3 regions of the Catenibacterium sp. RTP21428st1_D7_RTP21428_210409 genome follow, and region 2 is predicted to be linked to each of the others. Evidence: riboswitches for the same ligand, from Rfam matches in the RefSeq annotation. Region 2 holds a riboswitch; each other region holds the start of a gene.
The links. A riboswitch is a leader RNA that binds a small molecule or an ion and turns the genes downstream of it on or off. The one in region 2 is predicted to bind thiamine pyrophosphate.
Positions count from the first base shown of each region.

Region 1: linked by a shared signal. The riboswitch ahead of ABUA27_RS03365 (energy-coupled thiamine transporter ThiT) and the one ahead of thiC (phosphomethylpyrimidine synthase ThiC) in region 2 are both predicted to bind thiamine pyrophosphate.
Region 3: linked by a shared signal. The riboswitch ahead of thiM (hydroxyethylthiazole kinase) and the one ahead of thiC (phosphomethylpyrimidine synthase ThiC) in region 2 are both predicted to bind thiamine pyrophosphate.

Region 1 covers NZ_JBEHVX010000012.1:33,178-37,573, reverse strand. Annotated here, with positions in the region: gene ABUA27_RS03370 (acetate/propionate family kinase) at 151-1,341, opposite strand; TPP riboswitch at 1,441-1,542, shown strand; gene ABUA27_RS03365 (energy-coupled thiamine transporter ThiT) at 1,588-2,133, shown strand; gene ABUA27_RS03360 (flavodoxin family protein) at 2,220-2,744, opposite strand; gene ABUA27_RS03355 (AzlD domain-containing protein) at 2,770-3,075, opposite strand; gene ABUA27_RS03350 (hypothetical protein) at 3,072-3,275, opposite strand; gene ABUA27_RS03345 (hypothetical protein) at 3,312-3,836, opposite strand; gene glmS (glutamine--fructose-6-phosphate transaminase (isomerizing)) at 4,187-4,396, shown strand, end outside.
Region 2 covers NZ_JBEHVX010000008.1:2,081-6,476, reverse strand. Annotated here, with positions in the region: gene ABUA27_RS02250 (glycoside hydrolase family 1 protein) at 1-696, shown strand, start outside; gene thiC (phosphomethylpyrimidine synthase ThiC) at 740-2,047, opposite strand; TPP riboswitch at 2,095-2,204, opposite strand; gene ABUA27_RS02240 (hypothetical protein) at 2,501-2,659, shown strand; gene ABUA27_RS02235 (6-phospho-beta-glucosidase) at 2,956-4,380, shown strand.
Region 3 covers NZ_JBEHVX010000024.1:8,783-13,178, forward strand. Annotated here, with positions in the region: gene ABUA27_RS05255 (L-lactate dehydrogenase) at 1-170, shown strand, start outside; partial or broken gene ABUA27_RS05260 (HAD family hydrolase) at 223-996, shown strand; gene ABUA27_RS05265 (phenylpyruvate tautomerase MIF-related protein) at 1,072-1,413, shown strand; tRNA gene ABUA27_RS05270 (tRNA-Asn) at 1,552-1,626, shown strand; tRNA gene ABUA27_RS05275 (tRNA-Glu) at 1,629-1,704, shown strand; tRNA gene ABUA27_RS05280 (tRNA-Val) at 1,710-1,785, shown strand; tRNA gene ABUA27_RS05285 (tRNA-Thr) at 1,793-1,868, shown strand; tRNA gene ABUA27_RS05290 (tRNA-Lys) at 1,874-1,949, shown strand; tRNA gene ABUA27_RS05295 (tRNA-Leu) at 1,957-2,039, shown strand; TPP riboswitch at 2,286-2,386, shown strand; gene thiM (hydroxyethylthiazole kinase) at 2,420-3,220, shown strand; gene thiD (bifunctional hydroxymethylpyrimidine kinase/phosphomethylpyrimidine kinase) at 3,207-4,396, shown strand, end outside.

The DNA.
Region 1 (4,396 bases), on a different contig from region 2:
ACTCTACCCAACCTATCGAATATCATAGCAAAAAACAGGTGAAATGTACATAAACCTCACCTGTTTTTTCCTAAATAAAGCCTTTTTAAGTTATTGTTTTGTTTTTGTATTAAAAAAATGAGCATCGCCTTAAAGCGATGCTCACTTATTTTATAAGTTTAATAATTCTTTTGTATCTCTTGCAATCACTAATTCTTCATCAGTTGGTACTACGAATACCTTGATCTTAGATTCAGGTGCAGAAATTAATCTTTCACCATGACCTTCTACATTAGCCTTATCATCTAATACGATGCCTAATGCTTCTTTTATTAGATTAATAATTGCTTCTCTTGCGATAAAGCTGTTTTCACCAATACCTGCTGTGAATGAAATTGCATCAACATGTCCAAGTTCTACAAAATAAGAACCAATATAATCAGCAACACGTTTTCTAAACATGTTAAAAGCTAATTCGGCTCTTTGGTTACCAGCATCTTTTGCATCAATGATATCTCTCATATCACCAGACACTCCAGATACACCTAATAAACCAGATTCCTTATTCAACATCTTGAATACAGTCTTCATATCATATCCAAGATTTTCAATTAAGTGGTCTACAACAGATGCATCAATATCACCAGAACGAGTTGCCATCATGACACCAGCAAGAGGTGTAAGACCCATTGAAGTATCAATAGATTTACCATCCTTTACAGCACAAAGTGAAGCACCTGCACCTAAATGACATACAATAATATTAGCATGCTCAGGGTTGCCTAATAATTCCTGAGTACGCTTTGATACATAGTAATGAGAAGTACCATGTGCACCATATTTTCTAACTTTGTTTTCTTCATAGAACTTATATGGGATTGGATAAACTGCATTTTCAGGCTTAATAGAGTGATGGAATGCTGTATCGAATACTACAACAGCACCTGCAGTAGGAATAGCTTCCTTAAATGCTTTGATACCAATAATATGTGCAGGGTTATGAAGTGGTGCAAGTGGTGATAATTCATCAATCTTAGCGATCACATCATCATCTACAACACAAGACCCATCAAAATAAGGACCACCTTGTACAACACGATGACCAATACCCTTGATTTCATCTAAATGTTCAACAATCTTCTTTTCAATTAATGTATCAAGTAATACTTGTACTGCTTCCTTGTGAGTAGGAACTGCAAAGACCTTCTTATCTTTAGTACCATTATACTTGATAGTGAAGATTGAATCTTCCATACCGATTCTTTCAATAATACCAGAAGTGATAACACTTTCAGTATTCATTTCAAATAACTGGAACTTCAATGAAGAACTTCCACAGTTAACTGCTAAAACTTTTGACATGCTTATATCCTCCTAAACACCCCTATTATAATCAGAAACCCCTAACATTTCTACTATAAATTTAGATTACGTGACAAAAAGAATGTTCTGTAATATAATCATTACTGCCAGGGGCGCATTTATTGCTGAGATAGGTGAAAGCCTTGTCCCTTAGCATCTGATCTGGGTAATACCAGCGTAGAGAGGCCGTACTTTTTTAGTGACTTCTTTGCGTCATCTTAGTCATTAGAAAGGGGAGATTTATAAATGAATAAGAAGACATTATCCACTAGAGCAATTGCTTATGTTGCGTTATTTATCGCTATGCAGTTAGTTCTAGAAGTACTATTTAAGGTGATTCCAGGACAGCCACAGGGTGGTTCTATTACTTTAAGTTTATTACCAATCGTACTTGCAAGCTATTTAATGGGTGCACAGTATGGAATTATTGTCGGTGTTGGTGCCACTGCTATGCAGTTTGTATTAGGTCTTGCTTTATATTATGGACCTTGGTCTGTTGTATTAGACTATCTTGTACCATTATCAGCACTTGGTATTGCAGGCTTTATTCCTAATTTTAAATCAGGCAAGACTGAAGTTTATACAGGTATTTTTGTAGGAATGATTCTTAAGTTCATTTCACATTTATTATCTGGTGCTGTATTATTTGCAAGCTATGCACCTAAGAACATGAACCCTTGGGTTTATTCATTCTTATACAACATTGGTTATAATGTAGGTACACTTATTTTAACTTATGTAGTATTTGCACTTATTTATCCAAAACTTCAGAAAGCATTTAAGGCTATTTAACAGTGGGAAACCACTGTTTTTTTCAATTAAAAAAGAACGTATAGTTTCTATACGTCCCTTCAGCAAACGGGAATTTGGTGTGTGCTTTATAAATTTTTTCCGATCCACTCAAGTTCGTTCATGGAATCCTTATTTTTTTCAAGTTCATCTCTGGCTGTTGCGTAATATGATTTTTTGAAAAGCATATCCCATGAAAGATATTTTGCCATACAGTCAAACTGCTTATCAATCAGCTCATACTGGATACTGCCTACGGGAGAACCACCTACAACAATTGTACCAACTTTTTTGTTTTTTAACTGCAATCCACGGCAGTAGCACTTATCAATGATAAGTTTCAATTGTGCTGACACTCCCCACCAATAAACTGGTGTAGCAAAAAGAATCATATCTGCGACAGCAATTTTATCAATTGCAGAATTTGTATCATCCTTATCGACGCATCCCTTAGAGCATTGACAGACACCACATCCCTTGCATGGTGCAATGTTGAGTTTGTCAGGTTCAATGATTTCAATTTTATTCTTTTCTGATGCTCCTTTTATAAATGCATTGATTGCTGCCAGCGTATTTCCTTTTCTGGCACTTCCATTAATGATTACAATTTTCATGCGTATATCCTCCAACTTCCGATTTTTAAATCGGAAACTGCACAATATAAGATGCAAGTATGGCTGCAACAGCCACAAATACAAGTCCTTTTCCCTTATAACTAAAAAATACTGCAACTAGAATACCTGCACATGATTCTACTAAGTTTGGTGTAGAGTTAAAGACACCTGGAAAAGTCAAAGCTCCTAATACTGCATAAGGCAAATAATAAAGAGCTGAATTAATAAACTTAGATGTAATCTTCTTTCTAAAGAAAGTAAGTGGTAGAAAACGAGGCAGATAAGTAAAGAGTGCCATCACCAAGACAGCTAGTATCTGATATCTTGTCATGCTTCATCCTCCCTTGGAAATAACCAGGCTCCCATACATGTCGCAATGAGTGTTGCACTAATAAGACGTACACCAGTACTCATGACATTAAATAATGGCACATAAGTAAAGGGTGTATGAACTCCAATAGAAAAGGCAACAGGGAAGTATCCTAATGCGATTGGAATACTTTTCTTCATTCCTTTCATTATTTCATTCATGTTTCATCACCACGAGTATCATAGCACAAATAGAACTTAAAATAAGTGTTCTATTATGAATTTTCTAATTTCTTCTTGATCATCACAGACGTTATAGAATGGTTTACGACAATCCAGTCTTTGAATATCTACTGTACGTAAATCAGTTAACTGCATTCTAGAATGCGTAATCATCCCATGGTCATCTAGGACTGTTAAGTCCTTTTCAAAGTGTGGATTGACTGGTGATGATTCTTTTTTTATGGATGTACAAGGTATAATTAACATCTTATAGCCTAAATCTTTTACAACATAACACCAATGCCCATCCATGAGTTCCTTAGCAAATCCCCTACCGATATTAAAATAAGCCATCTGATGTTCTTTTGGACGCTTATGGACGTGATAATAAGTATCCGATGGTGAACCATCCTTTACAAGTGAACAATAGAAATAAGATAACTGACTTGTTTGATGTAATAAAGAACGTGAATATTTCTCTGCATCATATAAGCCACTCTCATCTAACTTCTTTAAGTATTTCTTCATTTCTTCAATATTTCCTTCTAGATCTTCTTTCATATAAAAATCCCCTCCTACTTATATATATACTTTTAATTTTTTTATATTTCTCCCTAATTTATATATAAAATTATATATAGTTTTCATATTTTTAAAATGTCAACATTGTTGATTGATTTATCACATATCAAGCATATAATAGACACAGTTAAGATAAAGTGATATTAAAAATAGCGCCAGGACTTGTATAAGTTGACGAGGACTAGATTAATCGAACTATTCGGCGGATGGTCTAGAGGCATAGTACTGCCTAAGCGATGAACAAAAACATTGAGTGATCAATGAACAGATTTCATCAGGTACTCCTTTGTTTTAACGTTTTTATTCCACAAAACAAGGAGGACAAGATTATGTGTGGTATTACAGCTTATTGTGGCAATGGTGAAGCCCTACCTTTCTTAATGCAGGGACTCGCAAAATTAGAATATAGAGGATATGACTCTGCAGGTGTAACAGTATTAAATAATGTACTTACAACTGTAAAATGTAAAGGTCGTTTAAAGAACCTTGAAGAAAAGTTAAAGGATCACGAGATGACTGGTCATGTAGGTATTGGTCAT
Region 2 (4,396 bases):
CCAAATCCAAAAGATATTCTTGCAGCATTTAATGAAGATAACTTTAAGAATAACTTCTGTGGTGATGTACAGGTTCGTGGTGAATATCCAACATATATGTTCAGATATTTCAAGGATCATGGCATTGATACTTCATTTATTACTGAAGAAGATAAGAGGATCATTAAAGAAGGTGTTATTGACTTCTATACATTCTCTTACTATATGTCTAACTGTGTAACAGTTGATGAAAATGCTGAAAAGACAAATGGTAACCTTGCAACAGGTGCTAAGAACCCTTACTTAAAGGCTTCTGACTGGGGATGGCAGATTGACCCGGATGGATTAAGATATACATTAAATATCCTACATGACCGTTATCCTCATACACCATTAATGGTTGTAGAAAATGGTTTTGGAGCATTCGATAAGGTAGAAGAAGATGGTTCTGTACACGATACTTATAGAATTGATTACTTCAGAGATCATATTAAAGCAATGGATGAAGCTATCGAAGATGGTGTACCACTAATCGGTTATACAACTTGGGGACCAATCGACTTAGTATCTGCAGGTACTGGACAGTATGCGAAACGTTATGGTTTCATCTATGTAGATAGACATGATGATGGAACTGGGGACTTCTCTAGAAGCAAGAAAGATTCATTCTTCTGGTATAAGAAAGTCTGCGAATCTAATGGTGCTGATTTAGACTAATACAAAAAGACGTAACTCATATATACGAGTTACGCCTTTTTTCTTATTCATCAAAGATATTTACAATCTCACCATCAAGAATACGGTTCATATTCTTAACGGCACAGAAGTTACCACACATAGAACATGTATCTTCTTTTTCAGGTGCTGCTTCAGCACGATAACGTCTTGCTTTTTCTGGATCAATAGAATACTTGAATGTTTCTTCCCAGTCCAGCTTCTTTCTTGCACATGCCATTTTATTATCTAATTCCATGGCACCAGGAATACCCTTCGCTATATCTGCTGCATGTGCTGCAATCTTAGATGCAATAATACCTTCTTTAACATCATCTAGATTAGGCAGACGAAGATGTTCTGCAGGAGTCACATAACATAAGAATGATGCACCATAAGTGGCTGCAATAGCACCACCGATGGCAGCAGTAATATGATCATAACCAGGGGCAATATCAGTAACTAAAGGGCCTAATACGTAGAAAGGTGCACCTTTACAGATTGTCTTCTGTATTTCCATATTAGCGGCAATCTGATTTAAAGGCATATGACCAGGACCTTCAATCATCACCTGTACATCTTTATCCCATGCACGCTGTGTTAATTCTCCTAAAGTCACTAACTCACCAATCTGAGCCACATCAGTTGCATCAGCCAAACATCCAGCACGACATGCATCACCTAAGCTCATAGTAATATCATATTCACGGCAGATATCTAATACTTCATCATAATGTTCATAAAATGGATTTTCTTCTCCAGTCATAGCCATCCAGGCAAACATAATAGAGCCACCACGAGAAACAATATTCATTAAACGCTTATTATTCTTAAAACGTTCATACATAGCTCTATTGATTCCACAATGAATAGTCATGAAATCCACACCATCTTCTGCATGCATTCTTACAATATCTAACCATTCTTTTGCGGTAATATCTTTTAAAGCTTTATGATAATAAACAACAGCATCATAAATAGGGACTGTACCAATAATAGCAGGACATTCTTTAGTTAATCTCTTTCTAAAAGTACGTGTATCACCATAAGAGCTTAAGTCCATGATGGATTCAGCACCCATCTTTACTGCATTATTCACTTTTTCAATTTCTACATCCATGTCTTTACAGTCTCTAGAAATACCTAGGTTCACATTGATCTTAGTCTTCAACATTGAACCAATACCACTCGGATCAATAGAAGTATGATTCTTATTACATGGAATAATAGCATGTCCTTTCGCAATATGTTCACGTAACACTTCTACATCCATAGATTCTTTTGCAGCTACAATTTCCATTTCAGGTGTAATAATACCCTGTCTTGCTGCATCCATTTGTGTTGTGTAACTCATACAATTTCTCCTTTTAAATAATAAAAAAAGGTATACCTGAGCATGTATACCTAAAAAAACAAAATTCCTACGCCGGCATTATCCGTATCAGGTTTTATGGGTCGAAATCCGATCGTATTTCTTCTCAGCCGTCGCGGCAGCTCCCCTTTTTTTATTTGGTTGATAGTGGTATATTACATCTTATATAAATAAAATGCAACGCTTTCATTGAAAAATGTTACAAAATTATTGTGAAATTTTAAACGAATAGTGTAATAACGAAAACATCCTCAAAATTATAAACTATGATAAAATAATAAAGAGAAAAGTTGGTATATGGAGGAAAACAATGTATAAATTACCAGAAGATGATCTCAAATTATTGAATAAACTATTGTTGATGAAAGATTTGAATCCGGAAGATGGATATTCTAAAGAGAAAGTGATTGAATATATATTAACGCAAATAGAGAGTTGGAAGAGGCAGAACTTAACCAGATACGTAATTATGTATTAGATAAGAATCTCGAATATGGATTTTATGAGAATGGTGAACCAAATGAGTTAGGATATGCAACTGAAGAATTAGACGATAAATTGTTTTATATTATGGAAGATGAAAGTAATAAATAAATGCTCATACTTTCTTTTTTTTGTCGTATTTATGTATTGACGAAGTCGCCAACTGTATTAGTGATATCATTAGCTCTATAAATCTTGTTAATAGGTTTATAGATTTTTTTGTTAGAAGTATTTCGTGTTATCTTGTGACTATCCTGTCAACAAAATATCACTTATTTATTGGATTGATGAACTGATAATGTAAAGATGAAACATTTTTACGAAAGTTTGATCTCTATTTCTGAAAATTATAGAAATTACTTTCATTTCTATTTATAATTATTAGAAAGAGAAAAGGAGATAAGACAATGTTTAGAGACGACTTTTTATGGGGTGGCGCAGTAGCTGCTCATCAGTGTGAAGGTGCCTGGCAGGAAGGCGGAAAAGGAATCAGCTGTACAGATGTAGAAACAGCGGGAGATAACGTAACAGGAGCACCTAGACGTTTAACAGATGGTGTTCTTCCTGGAGAAGATTATCCAAACCATGTAGGTGTAGACTTCTATCATCATTATAAGGAAGATATCGCATTACTTGCTGAAATGGGATTCAAGGCATTTAGAACTTCTATTGCCTGGACAAGAATCTTCCCAAGAGGAGATGAAGAAACACCTAATGAGGAAGGTTTAAAGTTCTATGATGATGTATTTGATGAATTATTAAAATATGGTATTGAACCAGTCATTACATTATCACATTTTGAATTACCTTGGGCACTCGCAAAAGAATATGGAGGATTTAGAAATCGTAAAGCCATTGATATGTTTGTGAAGTTCGCAAAGGTATGTTTTGAAAGATATCAGCATAAAGTAAAATACTGGATGACATTCAATGAAATCAATAACCAGGCTGATCCGACTCAGCATAACTTAATCCAGGAAGGTGCTGTATTATTAAAAGAAGGTGATGATGCTGAGTATTTAATGTATTTATCAGCACATCATGAATTAGTCGCTTCAGCACTTGCAGTTAAGGCAGCTCATGAAATCAATCCTGACTTAAAGGTTGGCTGTATGATTGGTATGAATGGTGTTTATCCAGCTTCTCCAAAACCAGAAGATATGATGAATGCCTTAGGTGCTATGCATCAGAAATATTGGTATACTGATGTACATGCAAGAGGACATTATCCAAACTATATCTTAAAGAAGTTTGAAAGAAAAGGATATGATTTCATTACTGAAGAGGATAAGAAAATCTTAAGTGAAGGTAAAGTAGATTACATTGGATTCTCTTATTACATGTCATTTGCAACTAAGTATCAGGGACGTAATGAAAAGACATTTGATTACTGTAGTGAAGACTTTGTAAGAAATGAATACTTAAAGGCTTCTGACTGGGGATGGCAGATTGACCCATTAGGATTACGCTGGTGCTTAAACTGGTTCTATGATCGTTATGAACTTCCAATGATGATTGTAGAAAACGGTTTTGGTGCTTATGATAAGAAAGAAGAAGATGGTACTGTAGATGACCAGTATCGTATTGATTACTTAAAGGCACATATTGAAGCAATGAGAGATGCAGTCACTTATGATGGTGTTGATCTTTTAGGTTATACTATGTGGTCTCCATTTGATATCGTATCTGCTTCTACTGGTGAATATGATAAACGTTATGGTTTCATCTATGTTAACTATAATAATAACCATGAAGGGGACTTTTCTAGAAGTAAGAAGAAATCATTTTACTGGTATAAACACGTTATTGAAACAAACGGTGAAGAATTATAATACTCAAGAGATAGCT
Region 3 (4,396 bases), on a different contig from region 2:
TGCATTTAGATGGGCAGTATGGTATGAATGATATCTTCCTAAGTGTTCCTACTATTATTGATAAGACAGGAGCTAAGGAAATCGTAGAAATAAATATGAAAGAAGATGAGCAGAAAGCACTAGAGGAATCATATAAAGTTCTGAAAGATTTCTGTCAACAGTTAGACTAAGAGAGGGTAAACCTCTCTTTTTATGTTAGAATGGATTCATGGAGGGATTGGTATGATTAAGATTGCATTTTTTGATATTGATGGAACTTTAAGTAATATGGAAACACGCAGTGTTTCTGATATTACTATAGAAACATTACAAAGATTACAGGCTAATAACATAAAGGTATGTATTGCGACAGGAAGACATCCTTTAAGTGTGCCTACTTTTGAAGGAGTGACATTTGATGCCATACTTTCTTTTAATGGGTCTTATTGTTTTGATAAGGAAGGACATGTTTTGTATAGTCATCCTATCCCACATAAAGATGTATTAAGAATTATAGATAATGCATCTTCTATTAATAGATCTGTCTCTCTTGCAAGTAAAGATAATAGTAAAGCCAATGGCACAGATCAAGACTTAAATGATTATTATGCATTCTCTAAACAGAAAGTAAATGTATCAGAAGACTTTGATACACTTGTGAATGAAGATATCTATCAGATCATGTGTGGTTGATATGAGAATGAATATGATGCATTAATGAAGAATGTAGAAGGTGCACAAATTACAGCATGGTGGAATAGAGCAGTGGATATTATTCCAGCAGGTGGTGGAAAGGGTAATGGTATACATAAGGTATTAGAGTATTATCATTTCAGTCCTAGTGAAGCTATTGCGTTTGGTGATGGAACAAATGATATAGAGATGTTAGAAGCAGTAGGAACAGGAGTTGCAATGGGGAATGCAACAGATAATGTGAAGGCTATTGCGGATGATATATGTTTATCTGTAGCAGAAGATGGTGTGTATCACTACTGTTTAGATCATAATTTATTATAAAAGTCATAAATATAGTAATAAATCAAAAAAAGTTGTATACTATGGTATAGCATGAATTGTAAAGGAGAATGAACTATGCCATATTTAGCATTACGAACAAACAAGACATTGACTCTTTCTCAGGAAGTTGAATTAAAAACTACTGTAGGAAAGTTAATCACAGTATTTCCTGGTGAATCAGTAGATACATTCATGATTCATATTGAAGACAATCAGCTTATTTATTTTAAAGGCCAGGAAGCGAACTGTATGATGATCACATTGTACTTAAAAGGTCATTATGCAGATGAACAGAAACAACAGTTTGTCTCTGAACTTACTAAAGCTTTAGTAAAAATTACAAAGATTCCTGCTTCAAATCAGTATGTTACTATCTCTGAATTTGAAAAATGGGGTCACGGTGGTATCTACGAATAAGATTTTGCCTAGCAAAATCTTATTTTTTTGGCTTAAAACGGCTAAACATAATAAAACTACACAAAAAAATGCATTTTTTTCAAAAAAAGGGTTGCAAAAGGCGTATCTGCATGGTAATATAAACAAGCATTCTGAAGTGCTTGAATAGCTCAGCGGTAGAGCAATCGGCTGTTAACCGATCGGTCGGGGGTTCAAATCCCTCTTCAAGCGCCAGTGGCCGGTTGGAGAAACGGTTAACTCACATGCCTTTCACGCATGCATTCACGGGTTCGAATCCCGTACCGGTCACCATATATGGAGGTTTAGCTCAGTTGGGAGAGCATCTGCCTTACAAGCAGAGGGTCAGCGGTTCGAGCCCGTTAACCTCCACCATTTTTTTGCCGACTTAGCTCAACTGGTAGAGCAACTGACTTGTAATCAGTAGGTTGGGGGTTCAAGTCCTCTAGTCGGCACCATTAGTGACTCGCTAGCTCAGATGGCAGAGCATCTGACTTTTAATCAGAGGGTCAGGGGTTCAAATCCCCTGCGAGTCACCATCTTGATGCGGGTGTGGTGAAATTGGCAGACACGCTAGACTTAGGATCTAGTGCTTCGGCGTGCAGGTTCAAGTCCTGTCACCCGCACCATTCTGAATGCAGACACCGAGTAATCGGTGTTTTTTTTATGCCTAAAAATAAAAAATCTACCAAAATGGTAGATTACATTCCATTATAGAAGAGAATTTGATGAGGGGAAGCTCATTAGTATCTCATATATTTTGGGAAGCTATAACAGAATGATGTGTATATTATAATACTCTAGAATAGAGTAGTAAATATGTATATGGTCATGAAATCCCTTGTATTTCATAACTGAATGTTTTAACATATTATTATAATTGAAATGGGAGCTAATTTGCTGAGAGTAGACATAAGTCTTGACCATGAAACCTGATTTGGATAATGCCAACGTAGGAATTTTATGAGCACCCTCTTTCAGCGTGCTCTTTTTTATGGAGGAAAAGAATATGAACTACATTAAGAAATTAAGAGAAGTAAAACCATTAGTACACAACATCACTAACTATGTAACAGTGAATGATGTAGCCAATGCGATTCTTGCAATTGGTGGCAGTCCTATTATGTCAGATGAGATCACAGAAGTGGCACAGATGACTTCTATCAGTAATGCATTAAATATTAATATTGGGACTCTCAATCAGGTGAAAATTGCTTCTATGTTTGAAGCAGGTAAGGCATCTAATGCGTGTAAACATATTACTGTATTAGATCCAGTAGGTGCAGGTGCGACTGATTTACGTACTAATACATGTAAGGATCTACTCGCTCAGATTCATTTTGATGCCATCAAAGGGAATGTTTCAGAAATCAAGACTTTAATGGCTGGTACAGGTCATACTAAAGGTGTTGATGCATCTGCAGAAGATCAGAAGAACTCACAGGATCTTATTGACGATATCAAAGCATTCGCAAAAGAACTCAATACTATTATTATTGTGACTGGTCCTATAGATTATGTCACTGACGGTAATAAGTGCTATATGATCAATAATGGATGTAAAGAAATGAGTGCTATTACTGGTACTGGATGTATGTTATCAGGTATCTTAGGCTGTTTCTTAACAGTAGAAAATAGTGTAGATAGTGCTGCGGCAGCTGTTATGTCCATGGGTATTGCGGGTGAAATTGGTGCATCTAAATTAAAAGAAGGTGAAGGTAATGCAACACTTCGTACTTATTTAATTGATGCATTATTCAATATGACTGATGAAGAACTAGAAAAGAGTGGTAAATATGAAGTTCAATAATGACATGTTGAGACTCTATGCTGTGACAGATCGTCATTGGACAGGAGAACAGACTCTATATGAGCAGGTAAGAGATGTTTTAATGGGTGGTGCAACTTGTCTTCAGCTAAGAGAAAAAGACCTAGATGAAGCCTCTTTCTATGAAGAAGCAAAGAATATTAAAGAACTATGTCGTTTATTTGATGTACCATTTATTATTAATGATAATGTTATGCTTGCTAAGGAAATAGATGCAGATGGTGTTCATGTGGGTCAGGATGATATGGCATGCGTGAAGGCAAGAGAAATACTTGGACCAGATAAGATCATTGGTGTAAGTGCACATACTATAGAAGAAGCAAGAATTGCGAAAGAACAAGGTGCAGACTATTTAGGTATAGGGGCTATTTTCCCTACATCTTCTAAAGATGATGCGGAAGTATTAGGTATCAAGCGTTTAAAAGAAATGACGGATACAGTGGATCTTCCAATGGTAGCCATTGGTGGAATCAGTTATGATAACTGCTTATTACTTAAAGATACAGGTATTGATGGTATTGCGGTTATTAGTGCTTTATTTGGTCAGAAGAATATTAAACAGGCTACTATTGATTTAAAGAAGCGTGTGGATGCACTTTATGAAACAATGCATACATGTTTAACTATTGCCGGTAGTGACTCGAGTGGTGGTGCAGGAATACAAGCAGATTTAAAGACAATGCTTGCTAATAAAGTATTTGGTATGAGCGCTATTACAGCCCTCACAGCCCAGAATACAACGGGTGTGACAGATATTATGGATGTTACTCCAGAGTTCTTAGAAAGCCAGATTCGTGCTGTATTTGATGATATCTATCCAGAAGCTGTTAAGATTGGTATGGTGTCTTCTAAAGCACTTATTCATACTATTGTAGAAATGTTGAAACATTATGATGCGAAGCATATTGTGGTAGATCCAGTCATGGTTGCGACAAGTGGCGCAAAGCTTATTAGTGATGAAGCTATCTCTACATTAAAGGAAGAATTACTTTCTATTGCTGAAGTCATTACTCCTAATATTCCAGAAACAGAAGTACTCACTGATATGGAAGTTAAGACTGTAGAAGATATGGAAATAGCAGCTAAGAAGATTTATGACACATATCATTGTGCTGTATTAGTCAAAGGTGGACATCAATTAAATGATGCCAATGACTA